Regions from separate parts of the Pseudomonas sp. GW822-FHT04C11 genome, predicted to be linked through region 3. Evidence: predicted binding sites of a transcription regulator. Region 3 holds the regulator's gene; each other region holds the start of a gene.
The links. Region 3 encodes FliA, which starts transcription of late flagellar genes. Its sites were predicted from a motif close to CTAAAGTTTNNNNNNNNNNNGCCGNTAA; they were not measured.
Positions count from the first base shown of each region.

Region 1: motA (flagellar motor stator protein MotA) is a predicted target of FliA. The motif match lies at 5,270-5,297, and genes of this name have one in related genera.
Region 2: AC1RJ3_RS15115 (methyl-accepting chemotaxis protein) is a predicted target of FliA. The motif match lies at 4,485-4,512, and genes of this name have one in related genera.
Region 4: AC1RJ3_RS19075 (methyl-accepting chemotaxis protein) is a predicted target of FliA. The motif match lies at 4,955-4,982, and genes of this name have one in related genera.

Region 1 is NZ_JBXAMS010000001.1:275,599-282,803, reverse strand. It holds gene queG (tRNA epoxyqueuosine(34) reductase QueG) at 1-510, shown strand, start outside; gene AC1RJ3_RS01255 (trimeric intracellular cation channel family protein) at 522-1,133, opposite strand; gene orn (oligoribonuclease) at 1,361-1,903, opposite strand; gene rsgA (small ribosomal subunit biogenesis GTPase RsgA) at 2,011-3,042, shown strand; gene motB (flagellar motor protein MotB) at 3,141-4,187, opposite strand; gene motA (flagellar motor stator protein MotA) at 4,350-5,201, opposite strand; gene AC1RJ3_RS01230 (HDOD domain-containing protein) at 5,368-6,900, shown strand.
Region 2 is NZ_JBXAMS010000008.1:63,136-70,340, forward strand. It holds gene fapC (amyloid-like fimbrin subunit FapC) at 1-111, opposite strand, end outside; gene fapB (fibril amyloid subunit FapB) at 164-736, opposite strand; gene fapA (functional amyloid chaperone FapA) at 733-1,173, opposite strand; gene AC1RJ3_RS15105 (AAA family ATPase) at 1,505-2,029, opposite strand; gene pnuC (nicotinamide riboside transporter PnuC) at 2,026-2,589, opposite strand; gene AC1RJ3_RS15115 (methyl-accepting chemotaxis protein) at 2,719-4,353, opposite strand; gene AC1RJ3_RS15120 (undecaprenyl-diphosphate phosphatase) at 4,651-5,481, shown strand; gene AC1RJ3_RS15125 (DUF1294 domain-containing protein) at 5,478-5,882, shown strand; gene AC1RJ3_RS15130 (MmcQ/YjbR family DNA-binding protein) at 5,879-6,238, opposite strand; gene AC1RJ3_RS15135 (LysR substrate-binding domain-containing protein) at 6,235-7,143, opposite strand.
Region 3 is NZ_JBXAMS010000012.1:98,978-106,182, forward strand. It holds gene flhF (flagellar biosynthesis GTPase FlhF) at 1-626, shown strand, start outside; gene fleN (flagellar synthesis regulator FleN) at 741-1,571, shown strand; gene fliA (RNA polymerase sigma factor FliA) at 1,568-2,308, shown strand; gene AC1RJ3_RS19650 (chemotaxis response regulator CheY) at 2,475-2,846, shown strand; gene AC1RJ3_RS19655 (protein phosphatase CheZ) at 2,878-3,666, shown strand; gene AC1RJ3_RS19660 (chemotaxis protein CheA) at 3,705-5,948, shown strand; gene AC1RJ3_RS19665 (protein-glutamate methylesterase/protein-glutamine glutaminase) at 5,998-7,125, shown strand; gene AC1RJ3_RS19670 (flagellar motor protein) at 7,125-7,205, shown strand, end outside.
Region 4 is NZ_JBXAMS010000011.1:156,073-163,277, forward strand. It holds gene AC1RJ3_RS19050 (phenylacetate--CoA ligase family protein) at 1-1,040, shown strand, start outside; gene AC1RJ3_RS19055 (GNAT family N-acetyltransferase) at 1,037-2,002, shown strand; gene AC1RJ3_RS19060 (LysR family transcriptional regulator) at 1,960-2,886, opposite strand; gene AC1RJ3_RS19065 (aldo/keto reductase) at 3,003-3,998, shown strand; gene AC1RJ3_RS19070 (hypothetical protein) at 4,056-4,592, opposite strand; gene AC1RJ3_RS19075 (methyl-accepting chemotaxis protein) at 5,036-7,030, shown strand; gene AC1RJ3_RS19080 (DUF411 domain-containing protein) at 7,172-7,205, shown strand, end outside.

The DNA.
Region 1 (7,205 bases), on a different contig from region 3:
GTCGACCCGCCCCACAGCACCGAGCACTGCGGGCGCTGCACGGCGTGCCTGGACATCTGCCCGACCAAGGCCTTTGTCGGCCCCTATGTATTGGACGCCCGCCGCTGCATTTCGTACCTGACCATCGAGCTGAAAACGGCGATCCCCGAAGATTTGCGGCCGCTGATCGGCAATCGGGTGTTCGGTTGCGATGATTGCCAGATCGTCTGCCCATGGAACCGCTTCGCCCGTCCGTCCGGCGAAAGCGACTTCAAACCGCGACACAACCTCGACAACGCCGAGTTGGCCGAACTGTTCATGTGGGATGAAGACAAATTTCTGAGCAGCACCGAAGGCTCGCCGCTGCGCCGCGCCGGTTATGAGCGCTGGCTGCGTAACCTGGCCGTCGGACTTGGCAATGCGCCTTCAACGATTCCGGTGCTGGAAGCCCTGAAGGCGCGTGCAGACTATCCGTCAGAGCTGGTGCGCGAGCATGTGGCGTGGGCCCTGAAGCAACACGGACTCTCGTAGGAGCTCTGGTGTCAGGCTTCGTCGTTGTAGACGAACTTGGGCATTTCCCAGTGGAAACGAATCGCCAGCAAGCGCAGCAGGAAGCCGCCAAACAAGGTGATCAAAATCGCCTGTTCGTCGGGTAATTGCAGGTAAAGGCAGAGCATGTAGCACCAGGCGGCAGCGAACGAGACGCTGGCGTAGAGCTCGCGACGGAAGATCAGCGGGATGTCGTTGCAGAAAATGTCGCGCAGGATGCCGCCGAACACTCCGGTGATCACCCCGCTGACCGACGCCACCAACATGCCGTGGCCCGTTTCCAGCGCAATCATGCAGCCGATCAGGGTAAACGCCACCAACCCTACGGCGTCGAGTACCAGGAACAGCGAGCGCAGATGGCGCATCCAGCGTGCGGTAAAGACCGTGAGCATTGCCGCAGCCGAGGTCAACACCAGGTATTCCGGGTGTTTGACCCAGGTCAGCGGATAGTGCCCGAGCAGCACGTCACGCACCGAACCACCGCCCAGCGCCGTCACGCAGGCGATCAGCACCACGCCAAACCAGTCCATGCCACGCCGACCGGCAGACAACGCGCCAGTCATGGCTTCAGCGGTAATGGCAATCAGGTAGAGCATCAACAACATGGCGGCGGTCCTTACGAGAAGGCGCGCAGTCTACTCAGATCGTCGGGGCACCAAAAGGGGGCGGTGAGCGAATATAAACCCTGTGGCGAGGGAGCTTGCTCCCGCTGGAGTGCGAAGCACTCCCAACCTAGGCTGCCTGATAAACCGTAGCTGCCAGACTTACGGCTGCTGCGCAGCCGAGCGGGAGCAAGCTCCCTCGCCACATTAGCCCCCCCAATATCATTCAATCAGAACTTGATGAAATGCGTGCGGTAGTGCTGCAACTCGGCGATCGACTCGCGGATATCGTCCAGCGCCAGGTGCGTGCTGCCCTTCTTGAAGCTGTCGCGTACGTCCGGAGCCCAGCGTGCGGCCAGTTCCTTCAAGGTCGAGACGTCGAGGTTGCGGTAGTGGAAGTAACTTTCCAGCGCCTTCATGTGCGTATAGAGGAAGCGCCGGTCCTGGCAAATGCTGTTGCCGCAGATCGGCGACGTGCCCTTCGGCACCCACTTTTCCAGGAAGGAGATGGTCTGGGCTTCCGCTTCAGCCATACTGATGCGGCTGTCGCGTACCCGCTGGGTCAGGCCGGAGCCACCGTGTTGACGGGTGTTCCACTCGTCCATGCCCGCCAGGATCTCGTCGCTGTGGTGAATGGCGATGACCGGGCCTTCGGCCAAGGTGTTGAGATTGCTGTCGGTGACAATGGTGGCCATCTCGATGATGACATCGGTGTCAGGGTTCAGACCGGTCATTTCCAGATCGATCCAAATCAGGTTCTGCGGGTTTTGCATGTGTCGGCTCCTCGGCGTAGGCATGCAGTTTAGCCTAGAGGACTCTCGGGGCGTGCTAAACTCGCGGCCGTTTTACCTAATCGCTGCATTATCCACACGGAACACCCATGGCCAAACGCCAACTCAATCGTCGTCAAAACTGGCGCATCGAAAAGATTCAAGGTGAGCGCGCTGCACGCGCCGCCAAACGCGAATCCTCCGCCGTCGAAGCGCTCGAGGGCGGCGACCTTGGCCCCGAGCAGACCGGCCTGGTGATCGCTCACTTCGGCGTTCAGGTCGAGGTCGAAGCCCGCGACGGCGAACTGGCCGGCCAGGTGTTCCGCTGCCATTTGCGGGCCAACCTGCCTGCGCTGGTGACCGGCGACCAGGTGGTCTGGCGTGCCGGCAACCAGGGCATCGGCGTCATCGTCGCGCAATTGCCGCGTAAAACCGAACTGTGCCGTCCCGACAGTCGTGGCCAGCTCAAGCCGGTAGCGGCTAACGTCGACATGATCGTGATCGTCTTCGCCCCGCTCCCCGAACCTCATGCCAACCTGATCGACCGCTACCTGGTCGCTGCCGAACACGCTGGTATTCGCCCGCTGCTGTTGCTCAATAAGTTCGACCTGATCGACGAGCAGAATGCCCCGGCGCTGAATGCCTTGCTGGCGGTCTACCGCACGCTGGGTTACCCGGTGCTGGAAGTCTCGGCGCACCATGGCAATGGCATGGAGCAGTTGCAGGAACAACTGGACGGGCGCATCAGTGTGTTCGTTGGTCAGTCCGGCGTCGGTAAGTCCTCGCTGGTCAACAGCCTGCTGCCGGAAGTCGAAACCCGTGTCGGCCCACTGTCCGAGCTGTCCGGCCAGGGCACCCACACCACCACCACCGCGCGATTGTTCCACTTCCCCGGCGGCGGTGAGCTGATCGACTCCCCGGGTATTCGGGAATTCGGCCTGGGCCACGTCAGCCGTGCCGACGTCGAAGCCGGTTTCATCGAGTTCAACGACTTGATCGGCACCTGCCGCTTCCGCGACTGCAAGCACGACCGCGAACCCGGTTGCGCCCTGCTCAAGGCACTGGAAGAAGGTCGCGTACAACAGCAGCGCATGAACAGCTACCGCTCGATCATCGCCAGCTTGCCCGAAACCAGCTATTAACCAGAGCGCTCAGCAGCCCCGACACTGAAGGCTGCTGAGTGCTCACTGGCGCACCGACAGACAATAAAAAGCCGCGATCATCGCGGCTTTTTATTGGGTCACTGCCTAGGCGGCTCAGCCGGTTTGGCCGGGTCGCCGGCTTTCGGTGCCGGAGCGTCGAACAGGTTCAAGCGTTCCCGAAGCTCATGTGCCGGCAGGGGTTCCTTGTCCGCCGGCAAGGCGTTCGGATCGGCAGGGACGGCCGGCACTTCACCCGGAGCGCCCTGCCCCGGTGTCGGTGTTGGTGCCGGTTCCGCGCCTTGTTCACCCTCGATGGCGCGCTGGGCCTTCTTGGTCAGCACGACGATGTCGATGCGGCGGTTGACCGGATTGAGCGGATTTTTGCGATCGAACAACGTCGACGAAGCGTAACCCACCACCCGCGCCACTTGCTGTTCCGGATAGCTGCCCGCGACCAGCGCCCGGCGAGCGGCGTTGGCACGATTGGCCGAAAGCTCCCAGTTGCCGAATTCACCGGTGCCCGCATAAGGCTTGGCGTCGGTGTGGCCACCGATGCTGATCTTGTTCGGCACTGCTTTGATGGTGTCAGCCATGGCCAGCAGAATATCTTCGAAGTACGGTTTCAAGCGCGCACTGCCGGAGTCGAACATTGGCCGATTTTCGGAATCGATGATCTGGATGCGCAAGCCATCCGGGGTGATTTCGAAAAGAATCTGATCCTTGAACTTCTGCAGCTGCGGGTTTTCTTCGACCTTGTTCTGCAGCTCTTGCAGCAACAGTTCCAGACGCTCGTGCTCGACCTGTTCGGCCATGCCTTCGACCTGCTCGGTATCGACGGTGACCTTGTCCGGTTGCGGCTGCGACTTGACCTCGGGGTTGAGAGTCTTGTCCGGCGCCAGCACCGGCGTGCCGCCCAGGTCGATAATGAACGGCGTACCGCTTTCAGAGAAGCCGATCGGGTCCTTGAAGTAACCGGCAATGGCGATCTTCTGTTCCGGTGTGGCGGTGGATAGCAGCCACAGCACCAGGAAGAACGCCATCATTGCCGTCGCAAAGTCAGCGAAGGCGATTTTCCACGCGCCCCCGTGATGCCCGCCAGCAATGCGCTTGACGCGCTTGATGATTATCGGCTGATTATTTTCCATGTTAAGTGCTCTGTCTCACAAATACTGTTCCTTTCTGGCGGTGCCTGTTGTCGCCATACGGCGTTGCCGCTCTTCGCCATAGCGGGCTATGACTCGTCGCGGCGCCTTGTCTGGCAACAACAGACACTCGCCAAAAAAGGAACGTATTTACAAGACAAAGCACTAACGACCGCGAACCGCTTGTTCCAGCTCAGCGAAGCTCGGACGGTGTGCCGGGTACAGAACCTTGCGCCCGAACTCCACCGCCAGCGATGGCGGCATGCCGGAAGCTGAAGCCACCAGCGAAGCCTTGATGGCTTCGTAGATATTCAGCTCTTCCTTGGCATCGTGAGCCAGGGAGTGCGCCAGCGGGCCAAAGAAACCGTAGGCCGCGAGAATACCGAAGAAGGTACCGACCAGTGCGGCACCTACGTGCAGACCGATGGACTTCTGATCGCCCTCACCCAGCGAGGCCATGGTCACCACGATACCGAGTACCGCCGCAACGATACCGAAGCCGGGCATGGCATCGGCGATACCGTTGACCGCGTGGGATGGGTGCTCGAGGTCTTCCTTGAGGCTGAACAGTTCCATGTCGAACAGGCCCTCAAGCTCATGCGGCGCCATGTTGCCGGACGACATGATGCGCAAGTAATCGCAGATGAACGCGGTCATGCGGTCGTCTTTGAGAACCGCCGGGTACTTGGCAAAAATCGGGCTGGCAGCGGCGTCTTCAATATCGCCTTCAATGGCCATCATACCTTCGCGACGGCTCTTGTTGAGTATCTCGTAGATCAGACCCAGCACCTCCAGGTAGAAGGTGTGATTGAAACGCGAACTGAACATGCCCAAGGATTTCTTGAGCACGTGCATCGTCATGTGACCGGGGTTGGCCTGAAGGAATGCACCCAGCGCCGCACCGCCGATGATCATCACCTCGAAAGGCTGAATCAGGGCGGCAATCTTGCCGTGGGAAAGCACGTATCCGCCGAGCACGCTCGCGAATACGACGATGATGCCGATAATTTTAGCCATAGGTAGAAGGTACTTACTTAAGTCGGGTTCAAGGTCATATTCGGAAGTTAAAAAATCTCTTCTTCTACTTATCGGCAAAACTGCGCCAGACTATAGCCAGTTAAGGCGAAAAGCTAATTTGGCCCGCTCCGGGCGTGTTTAATGCAGACGATGATCGCGCCCAACCATGGCTAATGAAACGACCGTTCCAACTGCTAGACCGACCACACTCGAAGGCTGGGTCAAGCTGCTCGATGGCGTAACCTTGCCCGTGCCGCGAGCCAGCCATGATCGCGTCTGCAAGGCTATCGCCGACAATCGCAGCTCGTTGCGCGATATTGCCGAACTGATGCAAGGCAGCCCGGCCCTGGCCCTCAGCGTCATCCGCGAAGCCAATCGCCACACCCACGGCAGCATGAGCGAGCCCAGCGAGAACCTGGAAGTGGCGATCAACCGCCTAGGTCTCAAGCGCACCGAAGAACTGCTCGCGCGCCTGCCCGCCCTGCCCGAGAACGAAATCCCGCCGGCCCTGCGCCAACTTCAATTGATCAGCCTGCACGCGACCCAACAGGCCAACGGTTTTTTTGCCAGTCGCCTGGCGCGGCTCTGGCAGGACATCCACTGGGGTAGCCTGCTGTTCCTCTCGCCGTTCTGGCCACTGGCCCTGACCTTCCCGCAACTGCTGGAAGACTGGGAACTGCGGGTCCTGCACAAGCGCGAGCCAGCACGCAAGGTCGAAAAAGAATTGTTCGGCGTACGCCTGCTGGAACTCGGCCAGGCACTGGTGGAAGTCTGGCGCCTGCCCATCTGGGTAGGACAAGGCTATCGATTGCTGCTGGATGAACAACGCGAGCTGGCGAAAGTCGTGCATATCGCCCGCGACGCCGAACACCCGTTGCGCCAGCAAAACCGCCTTGATGACGACCCGACGCTGCGCCGCTGGCTCAACCAACCGGCCAACACGGTATTGCTGGCCAACGGTCTGGCGTTATCGGCACAGCAAGCCTGGAGCAGCCCTCACTGCCTGCGCTGGCAGTTTCTGACCAGCCTCTACCTGCAAATGCCGATGGACGAGGTCCAGCAGCAACTGCACCAGCAAGCCGCACTCAGCGCCCGCAACCATGCCATGCCGGACCTTTGGCATCCCGCCGGGGCATTGCTCTGGCCGTGGGACGAGCGACGCCTTCATCGCGGCCAGCTTCCGGCGCCCGCCCCCACCGCCGAAGACCTGACAAAGTGGCGCAAGCAATGCGCAGAACTGCTGGCGGAGCCGAGCCGCTTTACCAATGCCATGCACCTGACCACCTTCGCCCGGGACGCGCTGGCTGCCTGCGGCATGCGTCGGGTGATGATTCTGATGGCTGATCGCACGCACAGCCAATTGCGCGTGCACCAGATTCACGGCCTGCCTAAAGAAGCCGCGATGCTGAACTTTGTGGTCAGCCAGAGCACCGTGCTGCAACGCTTGCTCTCGCAACAGGCTCAGGTGCGGCTGACGCCAGTCAACAACGCACAGTTTTCAGCCTTGCTGCCTGCCAGCCTGCGCGCACTGTTCGGTGGCGAGCACCTGCTGCTGCGCTCACTGGTCAACAATGGCCGGGTGATCATGTTGGTCGTGGCGGACCAGGGCGGCGGTCCATTTTCGGAAATCACCGTGCAAGCCTTCGGCAAAACCGCACAGTGCATCGAAAAAGCCCTGCACAGCTTTAGCCACCGCTAGGGCCTGTCATCAATTATTTCCTGTGCCGCGTTGTCGCCTGAAAGCGGGCCAGGCAAGGCGCAGTCCGCAGATAAGGGTCGTTTCCTTGCCAAGGACTGCAACGCAGTCTGACCCGCTTTCAGGCACAACCCGAAGGGCCGGGCCTGCTGTGGCGCAGGGCAGCGTTGCTCGGAGCTTATTTGGAATGACCAAACCGCGCTCCTCGCGCCTTGCCCTGCACCACAGCAGACCCGGCGCGGCACAGGAAATAATTGATGACAGGCCCTCATAGCCGTTGCGCTACAATCCTTCCCTTTGTGCTCTGG
Region 2 (7,205 bases), on a different contig from region 3:
TACGTGATGACGATGATGATGCTCGTCATCACGCTGGCCAGCTTGTACAGCAATAGCCATTACCGCAGCGATTGCGAAAACCAGAGGCTTGAGTGCCATTGAGGGTTTCATGCTGATTCTCCGTACTTTATTTTTAGGTTAAGTGTTGTTTTTACCTTTTGGGTCAATCCGCGACCCGTACGCTCAGGGTGTTGGCCGTTCGGTTTCCCACCCCGGCGCTCTGATTCAACTGGATCACCCCACGGCTACCGGTGAAGGCCTGGTCGCTGGCAGCGACCTGGCGATGGCCAGGAGTAGGATCCGTTGAATCGGAGCTGTTGAGCAGCGCCACGTTCTGTTGCTTGAGGACGCTGTCGTCGATACTTTGCGGCGTAGCACTGATGCTTATCCGCAGGGCGTTGGCTTGCTGATTGCTGGCGCCCGAACTCTGGTTGACCCCCAGTACGCCATTGCCGTTACTGAAGGCGTTGCCTTTAATGGCTGACTGGGCATCGATCCTGGGATCGACCTGAGTACGCAACCGTTGGCGAATCTGTGTGGTGGCGCTGGCGTCGGTGTCAATGGCGATGGCTCGGGCGTTGGCCTGTTGTTGCTGATCGCCGGCAGCCTGGTTGACCGAGAAGTTGCCCTGGTACTGACTGCCGGAGTTGTCGATGGTGGCCGTATCGATGACAGGCGGTTGGGCAAAGGTCGGCGCACTGCAAAACATGGCCAGAATCAGCAGAGTGCGATTCATTTCATTGTCCCCCCGATAACATTCAGACTGCCCAGGCCTTGCTGGATGGTGCCGTCGATCCTGTTGGCAATACCGTTGCCGGAGCCCGCGGAATGTCCTGCGGACAAACCGGGCAACTGTGTCTGACCATTGATGTTGCCGCTCAGCGTGCCGGTGGCTTGAGTGATCGTGCCGGCGATGCTTGCACCGCTGCTGATGCCGGAAATGTCACTGTCCGACAGTTCATTGGTTGCACTGATGACTTGTTTGGACGGGTTGGCATTGACGGTCAGGGGGGTGGGGTCGGGAACCATGGGGCGGCGAGTCGCGTTACGCGTTTGAACTTCCCGCTGGATGACGATGATTCCATCGGCGGCCCGGACAGGCAGACTGATGACAGAGCTGAACGCACATCCGATCAGCAGGAGGCGGATAAAGCCTTTATCGATTGTCTCCACGTCGGCACTCCCTCGTCTTTTGTGCGCTGGCCTTGGTCAGCGTTGTGAAGGAGAGAGCAGAAGCCGTGCCGATTTTTATTTGTTGATTTAATTCAATGGGTTACGTGGTATTTCAGGCGGGGAGATGTATGAGCTGTATCAACCGTGAGACGGTACCGGCCATCGCGAGCCGCTCCTATCTGGCGAAAAGCTCTAAATCAAGTGTTTGCGGGCGAGTGTACCAATGACTTAACAATCAGCATGACAAGGGTATAAGGACCGTTAACAGGCCTGTTACACGGCACTGGAGTGTTTCAAGAACGGACATGTGCTCCCTCAAATGCAGGTGCTTTCACGGCGTGAGCAATTGCTCCACGGCAGCAAAGGCCTGACGACGGCGCTCGGCCCAATCGCCATTGATGACTTGCAGTCTTTGCTGGTGTTGTTCCAGCCAGGCTTTTGTTGCGCGGAAGAACGCCAGGCGCTGGTTCAGATCCGGTTGGCAGCGCTGGCCATCATCCGTCCAGTCAACCGATTCGGGAGACAGCAGCAAGTGCAGGTCGTACTGCCTGGCCAGCAAAACGTCTTCGATCCAGGCGGGGCATTCGCCAAACAGGGTTTGGCTCCACAACACATTGCTTAACAGGTGCGTGTCGAGAATCAGCAGCGCGGGTCGCTGGGCTCGGGCGTTGTCTTCCCAGGCCATTTGACCACGAGCTATCTGCGGGATATCGGCAAGGCAGGTATCACGAGGGTTCTGCTCAATGAAGTAACGAACGAATTCACCCACCAGCAACCCACCAAAGTGGCGTTGAAGCTCTGCCGATAACCAGCTTTTGCCACTGGACTCCGGGCCGGTGAGTACCAGGACCTTCATGCGCGCAACGCCGGATCGGCCTGCCATTCGCGCCAGCCTTGCACGGCGATCAGCGTAAACAGACCATAGAGCGCAGCCGTCAGGTACAAGCCCTTGTAGATAAACAGCCCGACGAAAATCACATCGACGGCAATCCACAGCGGCCAGCATTGCAGGCGCTTTTGCGCCATCCACAGTTGCGCCACCAGACTGAAACCGGTCAATGCTGCGTCCAGCCAGGGTTGCGCGGCGTCGGTCCAATGAGCCATGGCCGCGCCCAGCAGCAAGCTGCCGACGGCACCGACGGCCAATCCTGCCCACATCGAGCGGCCATCCAGTTGCGTAACTTGCCGGCCATGTTGCGCTTCGCCGGCACGGGTCCACTGCCACCAGCCGTAGAGCTGCAAGCCGGCGTAAATCACCTGCAGCAGCATGTCCGAATACAGCTTCACCTCGAAGAAGATCCAGCTATAGAGCAGCACCATGACCAGTCCGATCGGCCAGCACCAAGGGTTCTGTTTGACCGTCAACCAGACGGCAATCACGCCGAGTGCGGCGGCAAACAGTTCAAGCCCGGACATGAAGGATCCTTGGTGAAGTTGAAAAGGGCGCCGATTGTAACGCAGGTGGGGATTGTGGCGAGGGGGGCTTGCCCGAAGCCGGTCAGTTAAGACGCTCCCACATGGGCAGTGTTTCAGCGCAAGGTTCGTCTACACCCGAAACTGCTTGAGCAGGCCATTCAACTGCTCACTGAGTTCTTTCAAATGCACGCTTGCGACGCTCGACTGCTCAGCGGCCAAGGCGGTGCTGTGGGACAACCCCGCGGCCTGGGTGACGTTCTGGTTGATGTCCTCGACCACATGCGCCTGTTGCAGGGTTGCGCTGGCAATCGAGGCGTTCAGGCCGTTGAGATTATTCAGGGCCTGGCCGATCGCGTTCAGGCTGGCACCCGCCAATCCGGCCTGTTCAATGGTCAGTTGCGAGGCGCGGCTGCTGTCGCCGATCACTTTGACTGCCGCCTCGGAATGGCTCTGCAAGCGCTCGATCATCGACTGGATTTCGGCCGTGGACTTTTGCGTGCGCTGTGCCAGCAGCCGGACTTCATCGGCCACCACGGCGAAGCCCCGTCCTTGCTCACCGGCACGTGCCGCTTCAATGGCCGCATTGAGCGCCAGCAGATTGGTCTGTTCGGCGATCGAACGAATCACTTCGAGCACGCTGCCGATCTGTGTGCTTTCCGTGGCCAGGGTGCGGATCACCTCAACGGCTTGATCGATGGTGCTCGACAGTTGATCGATCTGCTGCAAGCTCCCATCGATGTTTACTTGCCCCTGTTGAGCCTGCGCTTGCGCATCGCGCATTTCGCTGGCGGCGTGTTCGGCATTCCTGGCCACGTCCTGCACGCCATAGGTCACTTCATTGATCGCGGTCGCCACCAGTTCCATTTGTTGGGACTGTTGCTGGCTGCGCGCCTGGGCCTGGGCCGCATCGTTGCCCAAGTCGCTGGATGACTGCCCCAGGGCACTGGCGGACAGCTGCAATTGAGTGATGACCCGGCGCAGTTTTTCCGTGAAGGCGTTGAAATGCTGCGCCAATTCGGTCACTTCGTCCTGACCATGGGTATCAAGGCTACGGGTCAGGTCGCTTTCACCGCTGGCGATATTGGCCATGGCGTGCACGGTTTCCTGGAGTGGGCGCACGATACTGCGCGCAATCAGGATCACCAGCAGTGCCATAAGGACAGCAATGGCAAGCCCGACAAGCGATGTCTGCCACATTTGTGCGTAAAACTCGGCCTGCATGTCATCGATGTACACACCCGAACCAATGACCCAGCCCCAGGGTTCGAAGAGTTTCACGTAGGAGGTTTTCTGGACCGGTGTACTGGCACCCGGCTTTGGCCAGCGATAGTCAACCATACCGGCGCCCTTGGCCTTGGCGATGACCACCATCTCGTTGAACAGCGCGAAGCCGTCCGGATCCTTGATCGTGGAAAGGTTCTGGCCTTCAAGTTTCGGATTGGTCGGGTGCATGACCATCACGGGTGTCAGGTCGTTGATCCAGAAGTAGTCGTTCTGGTCGTAGCGCAATCCGCGCACCACGCTCAATGCCTGTTTCTGCGCCGCTTCGCGGGTCAGGGTGCCGGTGGTTTCCAGGTCGTGGTAGTAGGCCAGAATGCCGCTGGCCGTCTGCACCACATGCTGGGTTTTCTGGGCCTTGGCCTGATAAAGGTCATCGTGGATCTGCTTGAGCATCAGCACACCCAACGTCAACAGCATCAGCACAGCCACAATCAGGATGAGCCACAGACGGCGGCTGATCGACACACTGCGCAAGCTATTCATAACCGTGTTACTCCTGGTTTTTTCTTGTTCTTGTCATAAACGACCGCCAGCATTCAGGCACGCTTTTGCTGTTGAGCCAACCCTACTCAAGTCCAATTACGGCGCAGCGTAATTCAGGCATGTCTGATAGGATTTCGGCCGCGTCAGCAAAAACCTGAAGTTGCGCTGATTTTTTACGGGGTTTTACGGCTTCGCGTGGGGATCGTGCGAATTGTCATTCGGTGACGCTGATCGCAGTGGACGCTTGAATTTGATTAACGAGGCATGCCTTGGAGGCATGGTTTCATTGGGGGATTGATGGATTTTTGGACCGCCGTTCAGGCTTTGATTCTTGGCGTTGTAGAGGGACTGACAGAGTTTTTGCCCATTTCCAGTACCGGGCACCAGATTATCGTCGCGGATTTGCTTAACTTCGGTGGCGAGCGCGAGAAGGCATTCAACATCATCATCCAGCTCGGTGCGATCCTGGCCGTGGTCTGGGAGTTTCGCCGCAAGATCCTCGACGTGGTGACCGGGTTGCCAACGCAGCGCAATGCTCAACGGTTTACCGTCAACCTGTTGATCGCTTTCATGCCGGCCGTGGTGCTGGGGGTGATCTTCGCCAATATGATCCACAAATACCTGTTCAACCCGATCACCGTGGCGACGGCGCTGGTGGTGGGCGGGGTCGTCATGTTGTGGGCTGAGCGTCGCGAGCACAGCGTGCACGCCGAAACTGTCGACGAGATCACCTGGAAAGACGCCCTGAAGGTCGGTTTTGCCCAGTGCCTGGCAATGATTCCCGGCACTTCGCGCTCCGGTTCGACGATCATCGGCGGCTTGTTGTTTGGCCTGTCGCGGAAAACCGCCACCGAGTTTTCGTTCTTCCTGGCCATGCCGACCATGGTCGGCGCTGCGGTGTACTCCGGCTACAAGTATCGCGACCTGTTTCAGGCGGCTGACCTCCCGGTGTTCGCCATCGGCTTCGTCACTGCGTTTATATTCGCGATGATCGCGGTCAAGGGCTTGCTCAAGTTCATCGCCAGCCACAGCTACGCTGCGTTTGCCTGGTACCGGATCGTGTTCGGCTTGTTGATCCTGGCGACCTGGCAGTTCGGTTGGGTCGACTGGGCGGCGGCTACATCATGATTGAGCCACGCAATGGGCGCGGGATTCAAAACCCGCGCCTCAAAGGCCTGGTGTTCCTGGCGCTGTGCGCTTTGCCGGCATTTGGCTCGATGCTTCTCTGGTGGCGCGGGATTTCGCTGATTCCGCTCGCGGCCTATGTGATTGTCAGCCTGCTGGCGTTCTGCTTGTACTGGAGCGACAAGCGCAAGGCTCGGGCAGACAACTGGCGTACACCGGAAAACGTGCTGCACGCAATCGAACTGGCCGGTGGCTGGCCGGGCGCCTTGCTTGCCCAGCAAGTGTTTCGGCACAAAACCCGCAAAGTGTCTTATCAACTGGTGTTCTGGATCATCGTGCTGTTGCACGAGGTGTTCTGGATCGACCAGTTGTTTCTTGGCGCCGGCCTGTTCAGGCTCTTCTAAATCAATAACCCGACCTGCACGCGCTTGGGCAACTTGCTCACCACCAGTTGGTGAGAACGTTGCAGCAAGCCTTGCAGCTCATCGGCGCCAAGTGGGTAGGGCGTTTGCATGATGATCCACTGCGCCCTTGCCAAATAGGGTGCCGGCCGGATACCCGGGCGGTCGACATGCCCCAGAAACAGCTCTTTGTCGACCTTGAACGCCAATGATTCACCCCGCAGGTTTATCAGGGCGAACATCTTGGTTCCAGCCACTGAAAACACCCGCACGCCACCCCATTTGTAATCCTCTTGCGCGCCGGGCAATGCCAGGCAGAAACGTGCCACGTCTTCTTCAGTCATCGGCTTGGCCTTCATAACAGTCGATCCCCGCAGGCTTTGAATGATTCGGTCAAATGGTCAATCCAGGCGCGCACCGCCGGCAGCAAACCGCGCCGATGAGGGTAGACTGCCAGCAGCCAACCGCCAGGCAGTGACCACTCGGGCAACAACTGCACCAGTGAGCCGTTTTCCAGTTCTTCTTCGCAGTACATCATCGGCAGCAGGGTGAAGCCAAGTCCCGCCAGCGTGCAGGCTTTGCGCACGATGAAATCATCGATCCCCAGTCGTGCTTCCAGCGTCAGGTCGCACGTTGTGCCCTGAGCGTCGAGCATGCGCACATGCACCATGCGATCAGCTTCCAGGGCGCCGAGCACCGGAACCTGCTTCAGATCTTCCGGGCTGTTGATGGGATGCTCGCGTATAAAGGCCGGGCTGGCGATCATCACCATTTGCGCCTGGCGCAAACGTCGGGTGACCAGCAGCGGGTCTTCATCACCCAGATCGCGCACTCTCAAGGCGACATCGATGCCTTCGGTCACCAGGTCGACCCGGCGATTGAGCAACTGCATCTCCAATTGCACTTGGGGGAAGCGTTCCAGAAACGTGCTGATGACCGATGGCAAAAACTCATGAGCCAGCCCAACGGGGCAGGAAACCCGCAACCGTCCTCGGGGTTCGCTGGACATGCTGGCGACGGCCTCGTCAGCCATTTCGGCCTCCAGCAGCATTGCCTGGCAATGGCGCAAATAGCGCTCGCCGACAGCGGTCAGCTTGAGCTGGCGGGTGGTGCGCTGGAGGAGGCGGGCACCCAGACGCTCTTCAAGTTCGGCGATACGCCGCGACAGCCGCGACTTGGGAATGCCCAACACGCGCCCGGCGGCGGCGAAACCGCCGGCTTCGACGACTTTGGCGAAGTAGTAAAGGTCATTGAGGTCTTGCATGGTTTTACTCGACTGTCCTATCAGTGGGACAAACTATCGCATTGTTGCTGACTAATCAGCTA
Region 3 (7,205 bases):
AAACCACCACGCTGGCCAAGCTGGCCGCACGTTACGTGCTCAAGTACGGCGCGCAGAACATCGCGCTGGTGAGCATGGACAGCTTCCGTATTGGTGCCCAGGAACAGCTCAAGACCCTGGGGCGTATCCTCAATGTCTCGGTGACTCACGTCGACCCGGGCCAGTCCCTGGCGCAAGCCCTTGATCCGCTGTTACGCAAGCGTGTGGTGTTGATCGACACCGCCGGCCTGCAAGCCAGTGATCCGGCGTTGCGCATGCAGCTGGAAAGCCTGGCCGGTCGCGGGATCAAGTCGAAGAATTATCTGGTGCTGGCCACTACCAGCCAAAAGCAGGTGCTGACTGCCGCTTATCACAGTTACAAGCGGTGCGGGCTAGCAGGCTGCATTCTGACTAAACTGGATGAAACAGCGAGCCTGGGCGAGGTGTTGAGCCTGGCAATCAGCCACGAATTACCTGTCGCTTATCTGACCGACGGGCCACGGATCCCGGATGATCTACATTTACCGCGCCGGCATCAGTTGGTCAGTCGCGCCGTTAGCGTGCAGATGCAGGAAGAACCCAGCGAAGAAGCCATGGCTGATATGTTCGCTGACCTCTACCACAGCCCGGCCAAGCGTGTCGGCTGAGGTAATAATGAATAGATTTGTATCTACATCGATGGCCTGCCATGCATTGTTCACAAGTGAGCGCGCAGCCAGTCATGTAGTCCGCGTCTAAGCAAGACAAGGTAAAGAACGAACATGGGCAGCATGCATCCCGTACAGGTGATCGCAGTGACCGGCGGCAAAGGTGGCGTCGGGAAGACTAATGTGTCAGTGAACTTGTCCCTGGCTCTTGCTGAGCTCGGCCGGCGCGTCATGCTGCTGGACGCCGATCTGGGGCTGGCGAACGTCGACGTCCTGCTGGGGCTCACGCCCAAGCGTACGCTGGCCGACGTCATCGAAGGCCGCTGTGAACTGCGCGATGTATTACTTCAGGGGCCGGGCGGAATTCGCATTGTTCCAGCAGCGTCCGGTACCCAGAGCATGGTTCACCTGAGCCCGGCCCAGCATGCTGGCCTGATTCAGGCATTCAGCGACATCGGCGATAACCTCGACGTATTGGTGATCGACACGGCGGCGGGTATTGGTGAGTCGGTCGTCAGTTTTGTTCGCGCAGCCCAGGAAGTATTGCTGGTGGTGTGCGACGAGCCGACGTCGATCACTGACGCCTACGCGCTGATCAAACTGCTCAACCGCGATTACGGCATGAACCGCTTCCGCGTGCTGGCCAATATGGCGCAAAGCCCGCAGGAAGGGCGAAATCTGTTCGCCAAGTTGACCAAGGTCACGGATCGCTTCCTCGACGTCGCCTTACAATACGTCGGTGCGGTGCCTTACGACGAATGCGTGCGTAAGGCGGTGCAGAAGCAGCGCGCCGTGTATGAAGCGTTTCCTCGTTCCAAGTGTGCGCTGGCATTCAAGGCCATCGCGCAGAAAGTCGATACCTGGCCGCTGCCTGCCAACCCGCGTGGGCACCTGGAATTTTTCGTCGAGCGTCTGGTGCAGCAAACTGCGGGTCCGGTTCTATGACAGCCAGCGGTTACAACCTGTACAAGAAGTCGGCGCGTGACGCGCAGTACGAACTGATCGAGCGTTACGCGCCACTGGTAAAACGTATTGCCTATCACCTGTTGGCGCGCTTGCCGGCCAGTGTTCAGGTCGAGGACCTGATCCAGGCAGGCATGATCGGTTTGCTTGAAGTGTCGACCAAATATGACGCGAGCAAAGGTGCGAGTTTCGAGACGTACGCGGGGATCCGTATCCGTGGCGCGATGCTCGATGAAGTCCGCAAGGGTGACTGGGCGCCACGCTCGGTCCACCGCAATACCCGGATGGTGAGTGACGCGATTCGCTCAATTGAAGCTAAAACCGGGCGTGACGCTAAAGATCACGAGGTTGCGGCCGAACTCCAATTGAGTCTCGACGATTATTACGGGATTTTGAATGACACCTTGGGCAGTCGCCTGTTCAGCTTCGACGATCTGTTGCAGGACGGCGAGCATGAAGGGCTGCACGAGGATGGCGCGAGTGCTCATCTCGAACCGTCGCGCGACCTGGAAGATGAACGCTTCCAGGCAGCACTGGCGGATGCGATTGCCAATTTGCCGGAGCGTGAGCGACTGGTGTTGGCGCTGTACTACGACGAAGAGCTGAATCTCAAGGAAATCGGTGAGGTCCTGGGGGTCAGTGAATCGCGGGTCAGCCAGTTACACAGCCAGTGCGCGGCCCGTTTGCGGGGGCGTTTGGGGGAGTGGCGAGCGCGCTGACAGCAGTGTGGGGACACTGCGAACGAAACAGGCAGGGCGTAACGCTGTGCCGGTCTTCATCCGTTGTGCTCCAGACAGTCGTCGAGTGCTCTGCCGAATTGATTGAATGGCGTGTTCAGGTGCTGAACGCGTTTAAGACTGCTTGGAGGTCGAATTGGACAAGAACATGAAAATCCTCATCGTTGATGACTTCTCAACGATGCGGCGGATCATAAAAAACCTGTTGCGTGACCTTGGGTTCACTAACACGGTCGAGGCGGACGACGGTATTACCGCCATTCCCGTCCTCAACAGCGGGAGCATCGACTTTCTGGTAACGGACTGGAACATGCCTGGCATGACCGGTATCGATTTGCTGCGCCACGTGCGCGCCGATGAAAAGCTCAAGCACCTGCCGGTGCTGATGGTCACTGCCGAAGCCAAGCGCGAGCAGATCATCGAAGCCGCTCAAGCCGGTGTAAACGGCTATGTGGTCAAACCCTTCACGGCCCAGGCGTTGAAAGAGAAGATCGAAAAAATATTCGAACGCATCGGTTGATGCGCGGAGCCACTGCGCCACGGGGGGAGCTATGGAGCAAAGAGAATCTTCACAGGGCGATTTCGAATCGACCCTGAAAAAACACGCTCACGAACTGGTCGAAAGCCTTGAAAAGGGCAGGTTCGGTGACGCTGTGCAACTGATCCATGAGCTCAATCAGACCCGTGACCGCGGCCTGTACCAGGAGGTGGGCAAGCTCACTCGCGAGCTGCATAGCGCGATCGTCAATTTTCAGATTGACCCGAACATGCCGCAAGCCGAGGAAGTCTCACAGATCACAGACGCCACCGAGCGCCTGTCCTATGTGGTCAAGCTGACCGAAGCGGCCGCGAACCGGACCATGGATCTGGTCGAGAACAGTACTCCGCTGGTCAATGGCCTGAGCACTGACGCCCAGGCCTTGAGCGCCGACTGGGGGCGTTTCATGCGCCGCGAAGTCGGTGCCGAAGAGTTCCGCGAACTGGCCCGGCGTGTCGACGGTTTCCTGACGCGTAGCGTCGAGGAGAGCCAGGTCGTCTCGGGCAACCTCAACGATATTCTGCTGGCTCAGGATTACCAGGATCTAACCGGTCAGGTGATCAAGCGCGTGACTCAACTGGTCACCGAAGTCGAAAGCAACCTGCTCAAGCTCGTGCTCATGGCCAGTCAGGTAGACCGCTTTGCGGGCATCGAACATGACCATGAAGCGATGCTGGCTGAAAAAGATCCGCAAAAACATCTCTCTCAGGGTGAAGGTCCGCAGATTCATGCCGATAAAAGAGAAGACGTTGTGTCCGGTCAGGACGATGTGGACGATTTGCTATCCAGTCTTGGATTTTAGGTTTTTTAGGTTTTTAGACCTTTAGGAGCACCCCCTTAATGAGCTTCGGCGCCGATGAAGAGATCCTTCAGGATTTCCTGGTTGAGGCCGGCGAGATTCTAGAGCAACTGTCCGAACAGCTGGTCGAGCTGGAAAGCCGACCCGATGATGCGGATTTGCTCAATGCAATTTTTCGCGGTTTTCACACTGTAAAAGGGGGCGCCGGCTTCCTCCAGCTCAATGAGCTGGTGGAGTGCTGTCACATCGCCGAGAACGTGTTCGACATCCTGCGCAAGGGTGAGCGTCGCGTCGACTCGGAACTGATGGACGTGGTTCTCGAAGCGCTGGACGCGGTGAACGGCATGTTCAGCGAAGTCCGCGAGCGTGCACCGATCACTGCGGCTACACCGGAACTGCTGGCGGCTCTGGCCCGCCTGGCCGAGCCTCAAACAGACGATGTGGCGCAACCAGTTGCAGAGGTGGTTGAAGCACCTGCCGCTGAAAGCGAATCGGGCGACGTCACCGACAATGAGTTCGAACTGCTGCTGGACTCGCTGAACGCGGTCAAGGCGCAAGCTGAGTCGGGGGCGCCTGTAGCCCCGGCACCTGAAGCGGCTGCCGGCAGCGATGAAATCACCGATGCCGAGTTCGAGTCATTACTCGACCAATTGCACGGCAAAGGCCAGTTCGCCCCTGATGCAGTGGCGGCAACACCTGCCGCACCGGCTGCCCCGAAAGCGGCAGGCGACAGCTCCGACATTACCGACGACGAATTCGAAGCACTGCTCGATCAGTTGCATGGCAAAGGCAACTTCGCCGTTGATGCCCTGGAGTCGGCAATTGCTGCCGTTCCGGCACCTGCGGCACCTGTGGCTGCGGCCGCTGGCAGCGATCTGATCTCCGATCACGAGTTCGAATCGCTGCTCGACGAATTGCATGGTAAAGGCAAGTTCACGGAGGTCGGCACGGGTTCTGCTGCTTCTGTGGCGGCACCAGTTGCCAAGGCTGCAGCGCCAGCACCTGTGGCTAAAGCGCCCGAGCCAAAGGCTGAAACGCCGAAGCCTGCTGCCGCTGCTGCACCGGCTCCCGCCCGCGCAGCGGCGTCACCGCCACCGGAAAAACCGGCCAGTGAAGCCGAGACCACCGTGCGTGTGGATACCGCACGTCTCGACGAAATCATGAACATGGTCGGCGAACTGGTACTGGTGCGTAACCGCTTGGTCCGTCTGGGCCTCAACAGCGGCGACGAAGCCATGTCCAAGGCCGTGTCGAACCTCGACGTGGTCACGGCCGACTTGCAGACCGCTGTCATGAAGACCCGGATGCAGCCGATCAAGAAAGTCTTCGGGCGCTTCCCGCGCCTGGTTCGCGACCTCGCGCGCCAGTTGAAGAAAGAGATCAACCTGGAGCTGGTCGGTGAAGAAACCGACCTCGACAAGAACCTCGTCGAGGCCCTGGCCGACCCGCTGGTCCACTTGGTGCGTAACTCGGTCGACCACGGTATCGAAGAACCGGCTGATCGTGAGGCGATGGGCAAGCCGCGTAGCGGCAAAGTGATTCTGTCCGCAGAGCAGGAAGGCGATCACATCCTGCTGTCCATCTCTGATGATGGCAAGGGCATGGATGCTGATGTCTTGCGCAGTATCGCCGTGAAGAAAGGCTTGATGGACAAGGATGCGGCGGACCGTCTCAGCGAGTCCGACTGCTTCAACCTGATCTTCGCGCCGGGTTTCTCGACCAAAACCGAGATCTCCGACGTGTCCGGTCGTGGCGTGGGCATGGACGTGGTGAAAACCAAGATCGCCCAGCTCAACGGCACCATCAATATCTACTCGACCAAGGGCAAAGGCTCGAAGATCGTCATCAAGGTCCCGTTGACCCTGGCGATCATGCCGACGCTGATGGTCATGCTCGGCAACCAGGCCTTTGCTTTCCCGCTGGTCAACGTCAACGAGATTTTCCATCTCGACCTGTCGCGCACCAACGTGGTCGACGGTCAGGAAGTGGTGATCGTGCGGGACAAGGCGCTGCCACTGTTCTACCTCAAACGCTGGCTGGTCAGCTCCGCCGCTCACGAAGAGCAGCGTGAAGGCCATGTGGTGATCCTTTCGGTGGGCACTCAGCGGATCGGCTTCGTCGTCGATCAGCTGGTGGGCCAGGAAGAAGTGGTCATCAAGCCATTGGGCAAAATGCTTCAGGGAACCCCGGGCATGTCCGGCGCCACCATTACCGGTGACGGCCGCATCGCCTTGATTCTCGATGTTCCAAGCATGCTCAAGCGTTACGCCGCACGGCGTATTTGATTCTGGCGGAGCGGGGCGACTGAGCCTCGCTCCGTCTAACGGAGTGTTTATGGCAGTCAAAGTCCTGGTGGTGGATGATTCTGGTTTTTTCCGCCGCCGCGTCTCGGAAATTCTTTCAGCAGATCCGAGTATCCAGGTTGTCGGTACGGCGACCAACGGTAAAGAGGCGATCGATCAGGCCCTGGCCCTCAAGCCAGACGTGATCACCATGGACTACGAGATGCCGATGATGGATGGCATCACGGCGGTGCGGCACATCATGCAGCGCTGTCCTACCCCGGTTTTGATGTTCTCCTCGCTGACGCACGAAGGCGCTCGGGTCACTCTCGATGCACTGGATGCCGGCGCGGTGGACTTCCTGCCGAAGAATTTCGAAGACATCTCGCGCAATCCCGAGAAGGTCAAGCAACTGCTGTGCGAAAAGGTCCACAGCATTTCGCGCAGTAACCGTCGTTTCAGCGCCTACAGCGCCCCGGCTCCAGCCGCCGCGCCAGCCCCGGCACCGGCACCTTCGAGTTTCGGCAGCAGTGCGCCTGCGCCTGTGCGTCCGGCCCCGACGCCGATTCCTGCGCGTGCGCCGGTTGCCAGCGCATCGTCGCCGGCACCGAAACGCAAAGCCTACAAGCTGGTTGCCATTGGTACCTCAACCGGCGGCCCGGTCGCGTTGCAACGGGTGCTGACACAGCTGCCGGCCAACTTCCCGGCGCCGATCGTGCTGATCCAGCACATGCCGGCGGCCTTCACCAAGGCTTTCGCCGAGCGTTTGGACAAGCTCTGCCGGATCAGCGTCAAGGAAGCCGAGGATGGTGACATCCTGCGTCCGGGCCTGGCCTTGCTGGCACCGGGTGGCAAGCAAATGATGATCGATGGCCGTGGCGCGGTGAAAATCCTTCCGGGCGACGAGCGTCTGAACTACAAGCCGTGCGTGGACATCACCTTCGGTTCGGCGGCCAAGTCCTACGGCGACAAAGTTCTGGCGGTGGTCCTTACCGGCATGGGCGCCGACGGTCGCGAAGGCGCGCGTCTGCTCAAGCAGGGCGGCAGCGCGGTCTGGGCCCAGGATGAAGCCAGTTGCGTGATCTACGGCATGCCGATGGCGATCGTCAAAGCCGATCTGGCAGACGCGATCTACGGCCTCGACGATATCGGCAAGCACCTGGCCGAGGCGTGCATCTGATGGATGTTTTAAGCCTCATCGGGATCATCATGGCGTTCATCGCCATTATTGGTGGCAACTACCTGGAAGGCGGGCATCTC
Region 4 (7,205 bases), on a different contig from region 3:
GCGATGAATGGCAGAACATGGTGACGCACTTCGGGAACGCCCTCTCGGGACAACTGTGCGATGGCGACCGGGTTGCCAATCTGTTTTTTGCCGGCGACCTTTATGCCAGTTTTCTGTTTATCCATGAATCATTGGCCCATGTGTCGCCTTCCATCTGCGAGTTCCCGTTTGCCGGCGAAGTCGACTCCGCAACGCTTGCAGCGGCCATTGCCGAACACCAGATCAATGTCCTCGCTGGCGTACCCGCACAACTTCTGCAATTCGCCGCCAGCCTGGCCGAGCGACACGGCGTCCTGCCACAGATAACCACCGTGCTCTACGGTGGCGAAAGTCTGTTTGCCGCACAATTGCCGATGCTGGCTCAGGTCTTTCCCAATGCACGCGTCGCGTCCATTGGCTATGCCTGTGTCGACGCAGGACTCGTGGGCGCCAGCACCCGGGATTGTGAGGTGGGTGAACATCGGGTGTTTGATCAACAGACGGTGGTGGAAATTGTCGATGAACACACCCACGAGGTCATCGAGGAATGTCATCGCCCAGGCCAATTGATCATCACCAACCTGACCCGAAAGTTAATGCCACTGCTGCGTTATCCCGTCGGGGATCGCGCATGTTGGCGCGAGCCGAGCGGCACCCGGCAACGCAAATTCGCCTTGCTGGGACGGAGCGAACAGAGCATTCGTATTCGCATCGGTGTCATCTCGTTGTTCCAGGAGGAGATCGCCGAAATCCTTCAGCGCCTGGCCGATTGCTGGCAATGGCAGTTGGTGATCGAAAGTGTTGGGGTCAAGGATCGAATGACCCTGAGGTGGGTGCCCGCGCACGACTCGACGTCAATAAACGCTTCAATCCCGGCCATTCACGCAGCACTGCTGGGTCAGTACCCGGACATCAGCCAAATGATCGGCAGTGGTCAGCTTGAATGTGTCTTCAGCCCCTGCACGACCGGCGCATTACTGCTGCATCCACGCTCGGGAAAGCAGCGCCGGATCGTTGACCTGCGCGTGTATAGCGCCCCTCAGCGGGAGCCTGCTCCATGAGTACATTCCGGTTTCGACGTTTCAGGCAAGCGGACTCAGCCGCTGTCAGTGCGTTGTTTCGCCAGGTGTATGGGGAAAATTATGTACAGCCTGATGTCTATTTGCCGTCGATGATTGGCCAGCACAACGCCGACCACCGATGGCACTCAATGCTGGCGTTGATCGATGAATGCATCGTTGGCCACGCGGCATTGTGCAGGGATGCACATAGCCTGGATCACGCTGAATTCGCCTTGTGCCTCGTACACCCGCAAGCCCGGGGCAAAAACATCGCCACCCGGCTGGGTCGTGAACTGTTGCGGCGGGCGAGCCGACTCGGCCTCAAGAGCGTCTCGATCAAGCAGGTCACCCATCATCTCTACACTCAGCAAATGGCGCAAAAACTCGGTTTCAAAAACATCGGGCTGCTTCCCGACTATGTTCCCTCGCCCTTTGGTGAGTCCCATGAGGAAAGTGTTGTCATTGGCTATCAAATGGTTAAAGGGCATGCACGTCCGTTACCGCAACTGGAATGGCCGGCGGCCTGTGCAACCTTCATGAGGCAACTGTCTGCGTCATTCGGCACCCGAAACGACACGCCATCACAACACTCTTTGCCAATGCAGATCAGCCAGCACCATGAGCGAGTGGAAGTCGTGCTTTATCAGTTGGACAAGAGCGTGCAGTTGCAGCTCCAGCAGCTACCCGCGCACTGGATGATCTCGATCAAGCTTGATCTGTCGCAGCATTCTCCACAGAACATGCGTCGCCTCTGCGCCATCGATTTCGTATTTACCGGGTTGATGCCTGCGCCCGCGGCATCTGGCTGGTATGCATTGTTTCATCGTGGTGCAAAACTGCGGCCTGTGAATTTCTACTGTCCACACATGCAGCAATTGCACGACACCTTACTCCACCGGCAGCCAGAGTCGCCTCACCGTCAGTTACCTGAGTATCCGCGCAGCAGCCCGTTGCCCGGCTGAGCGCAAAGCTGCACCAGCCAGTCGACAAACACCCGCACCCGCAGAGACAACTGGCGGTGCGGAGGATAGAGCGCCGTCAGGGGTAACCCTGGCGGCGGCAGATGCTCTAACACCTCGCACAACGTTCCCTCGCGCAATTGCCGTGCAACGTGATAGTACGGCGTCTGGACCAGGCCATAACCCGCTTCACAAGAGGCCAGATAACCATCTGCGCTGTTGACCGCCACCTGTTTGGGCAGGTTCACCGGGTGCACGTGTCCGTCTATGTCAAATTCCAGGCCGAAACGCCTGCCGGTGGTGCTGGAGAAATACTCGACCATCTGGTGCCCCGCCAGATCTTCCAGGCAGTGCGGCGTACCCTGGCGTCGCAAGTAGTCGGGGCTGGCGCAGGTGACCTGATCGAGCATCGCCAGCGGTCGCGCTACCAGCGAATCATCCAGAGACGAGCCGCCGCGCAGCACACAATCGACGCCCTCGCGAATCAGGTCGACCGGGCGATCGTTCAAGCCGATTTCCAACTCGATCAGCGGGTAACGCCGGGTAAATTCCGGCAAGGCCGGGATCACCAGCAAACGCCCGATGCCGGCAGGCATGTCGATACGCAAAAGCCCGCGTGGATTTTGCCGAGAGCTGGAAAACGCTGCCTCTGTCTCGTCCAGATCAGCCAGCAATCGCACGCAGCGCTGATAATACGCCGCGCCATCGGCGGTTGGACTGACGTGCCGTGTGGTGCGCTGCAACAGTTGCACGCCCAAATGCGCCTCAAGCTGCTTGATCAGGATGGTTACCGAAGCCCTGGGCATTTGCAGGCTGTCCGCGGCCTTGGCAAATCCTTCCAGCTCGACAATGCGAGTGAATACTCGCATAGCATTAAAACGGTCCATTGCTCTTGGTTACCTGCGGATTATATAGAAATTACAAACAGTGATAGCGTTTTTAGCCGGTTTATCTTGTTTTTGTCGAGCGCAACAATGGGGCCACATCAAAAAGGAGCGACACCATGCACACTCGTCAATTGGGCAAAAACGGCCCTGAGGTTTCTGCGATCGGTCTGGGCTGCATGGGCATGACCGACTTCTACACCACGGGCGGCGATACGTCCGAGGCATTGGCAACATTGCATCGTGCCATGGAGTTGGGCGTCAACTTGCTCGACACCGCCGACATGTATGGCCCGCACACCAACGAAGCGCTGATTGGCAAAGCGATTGCAGGCAAGCGCGACCAGGTGTTCCTGGCCAGTAAATTCGGCATCGTGCGTGATCCGTCCAACCCCACTGCACGCGGAGTCGATGGCCGACCGGAGTACATCCGTGCTGCCATCGACGGCACGCTGAAACGTCTGGGCGTGGACACTCTGGATTTGTATTACCAGCATCGCGTCGATCCGGAGGTGGCCATCGAAGAGACCGTGGGCGCCATGGCCGAACTGGTCCAGGCCGGTAAAGTGCGCTACCTCGGCTTGAGCGAAGCCTCGGCGATAACCCTTGAACGAGCGCATAAGGTTCACCCGATCAGCGCGCTGCAAAGTGAATACTCGCTGTGGAGCCGCGATCAGGAGCACAACGATTGCCTGGCCACCTGTCAGCGCCTGGGGATTGCCTTTGTGCCGTACAGCCCGCTCGGCCGAGGCTTTCTGACCGGCGCCCTGAAAAGTCCCGACGATTTTGCAGCGGACGATTACCGGCGCTTCAGCCCGCGCTTTCAGGGCGAAAACTTCAACAGGAATTTGCAGTTGGTCCAACAGGTGCAAACGCTGGCAGCAGAAAAAGGTGTGACCGCAGGGCAACTGGCGTTGGCCTGGGTACTCGCGCAAGGCGATTACCTGATCCCCATTCCGGGTACCAAGCAACGCAAGTATCTGGAGGAGAATGTCGCCGCGCTGGACGTTGTATTAAGCCCGGAAGACTTGTCGGCGCTGGAGGCGATTTTTCCGGATGACGCGGTGCTCGGGGCGCGTTACCCGCAAGCCGTCATGCAGATGCTCGATCGATAACACTGAGCGTCGCAGGCCCGTTCATGCCGTGTATGACGGGCCTGTTGCACTTGAAGATCAGGCTTTGCCAGTGACCCCCTTGGTGTTCGGAACGGCGGGGCCATTACCCATGCCATACGTCTTCAGGTTCTGCAGTACGTAAATCGCCTTCTTGTACTCGGGAATCAGGTGGTTGGCGTACTTGTTGCCTTTGAGGTTGTTGCTCTGGATGTTATCCAGCTGCGTGGCGAAGTACTCCAGCGCATTGAATTTTTCATCCAGGTTTTTCGGCACCCCAAAGCGATCGAACTTGTCGCCGGCGTTGAGCAGCGTCAGGGCCGTCACATCGCTGATCAAACCGCGATCGCGCAAAAAGGCGCTGATGTTTCCGAGCTGTTTGACCGTGACGGTCTCGGGGTCGAATCCCTTGAAATTCTTGTAGAGCTTCTGCTCGTTCATTTTCGCGGTGTTCAGCGCCAATGGATCATTGCCCACCAGTGCGAGCATCTGCTTGACCTTGACGTTCTGCGGTACGGGTTTACTGCCACTCGTCCCGCCCTCGCGAATCAGTAATCCGGCCTTGCTGGTCCAGCCTCCGACATAACCGATGGTCATGAGAGTGCTCCTGTGCGCGGCGTGAGCCAGACCGGGAGCAGCCCCGAAGCGCGGAGACGTCCTTGTAAGGTGACCATAAAAAGTCCTTGTTCAACTGACGAATTGGTACGCGAGTATCAATTCGTCAGCGTCCCTTGGACTACAAATATTTCAGCTTTTTACAATTCTTGTACATTTCGGATACAAATCACCAAACCCTTGAATTCATTGACTTGAAACAATTGTTTAACAATCAGACCGTCAATGAATCAGGCTTGAAAACCACGAAAGAAACCAAGTCGCCAGCCCAAAATGAAACCGCACATGGCTCATGTCGATGACCAACCGGTCGTCCGTAAAAACCATTTTTTGGGACCATGGTACTAAAGTCTGCCTGCCGCGGGCCGATAGCTGCTAAACGCCGCAATAAATCAACAAGAGCGCTTAGCACAAGGACCGGTTCAATGCCCGCATTCCGTACCATTCAAGCCCGTTACACGCTGTTTCTGGTGCTGTTCATCCTGTTGTTGTTCGCCTTGACGGTGGCGGGCATCAGCCAGTTGGTCGCGCCGAAACTTCGGCACACGGAAGAACAGGTCGCACTGAACCGCATCGCCGAAGTGGCCGAACAGATCCAGGGCGAACTGAACAAGGTTCAAGCGCAACAACGCAGCATCACCCAAACCATTCCCCTGCTCGACAGCGCAACCATCGACACTGTATTGCCTGGCCTGGTGGACCAGTACGGTGAACTGAAAGTGTTTGGTGGCGGGATCTGGCCGTTGCCTGGCCAGCGCGAAGCCGGACGCAACAAATTCAGTACCTTCTGGCACCGGGATGCGTCGGGCAAACTGGCCGTCAACACCTTCTGGAACAGCGACGCGGCACCCAACTATTACGATCAGCCCTGGTACAAGGGCGGCATGCAGACACCTCGCGGTCAATGCGCCTGGGCCGCGGCCTATAAGGACGACGCCAGCGCCGAACCGCGCACCAACTGCGCCATGGCGATAGCGCGCAATAGCGTGCCGTACGGAGTCGCGACCATTGACGTCACTCTGGGCTTCTTCAATGACCTGGTCGCGCGCAAGGAAAAAGACTTGGGTGCCGAAATGTTGATCGTCGAGGCCGACGGCAAGATCATCAGCAACAGCTCGCGCATCAGTGCTCCGATTGTCCTGAAAAACATCAGTGAACTGGCAAGCAACTCGCCTTTTGCCGCGCAGATCAAAACCGCGCTTGAGCGCCGTGATGCTTCGCTGCAACGCGTCGAGTTCGACAATCAAGGCGTGGCGAACACTTTCTTCATGCGTCCGATCGAAGGCACACCGTGGTTCCTTGCCACCGCCCTGCCGACCCACCTGATCACCGCTCAACGCGACGATGTCTTGAGCACCTTGAGCCTGTTGCAGATCCCGATGGTTTTGCTGCTGGTGCTGCTGCAAATCTATGCAATCCGCCAACTGATCCAGCGCATGAAAGCCTTGAAAGCCAACATCGACGCGCTGTCCACCGGCGACGCCGACCTGACCCGGCGCATCACCATTCGCGCCGAGGATGAACTGGGCGCGATCGGCCATTCGGTCAACACCTTTATCGCCTACCTGCAAAACATGATCGGCGAAGTCACCCAGGCCACGGGCGCCATGGCCTCAAGCCTGGAAAACCTGCAACAGACCTCGGCGCATACCAACCAGATACTGCAGCGTCATGCCTCGGAGACCGACCAGACCGTCACCGCCATCACCGAGATGAGTTCGACCGCCGACAGCGTCGCCGAGAACGCCGCACAAACCGCCGCGTTTACCCAGCGCGCCAACGAACACGCCGACCGCTCGCGGGTGGTGGTGGGCGAAGCCTCAAGCAGCGTGAGCGCATTGATCGGCGAAGTGGCCAGTGCCACCCACAAAGTCGAAAGCATGCAGCAGGACGCCCAGCGCATCACCGAAATCCTCGGGGTGATCGGCGCCATTGCCGGGCAAACCAACCTGCTGGCACTCAACGCCGCGATTGAGGCCGCGCGAGCCGGTGAACAAGGTCGAGGCTTTGCCGTGGTCGCCGATGAAGTCCGCGCCCTCGCCGCCCGCACCCAGGCCAGCACCTCGGAGATCAACGAGATGCTCAGCCGTTTGACCCAGGGTGTCAGCTCTTCGGTGGCGGCGATGGAAAACACCCAGGCCAGCTGTCAGTCCGCTGCCGATGCGACAGCGCGCGTCAACGCCGGGCTGGACGAAATGGCCGGCTCGGTCAGCCACATCAACAGCCTCAGCACCCAGATCGCCACGGCCGCCGAACAACAGAGCGCGGTGACCGAGGAGATCAACCGCAGCATGGTGCAAATCCGCCATATGGTCGAAGAGCTGGTGCAAAGCGGTCACGCCACCGACCTCAACACGCGCCAGCTGCTGGACGCCAATAGCCGGGTCAGTTCGATCATGGGGCGCTTCAAGGTCAAGTGACCCCGTGAATGCGGCCCGCGCGTTTCGCGTGGGCATAACCTTCAAGGGATATCCATGAATAACTTTGAAACATAAGCACTCTTTTTCATCGGCGAAAACGGTCAAAATGCGCGGCGTGAAATGATCAACGAGAGATAACCGATGAAAACCACGCTGCGTCTGGCCGCCCTTGGCG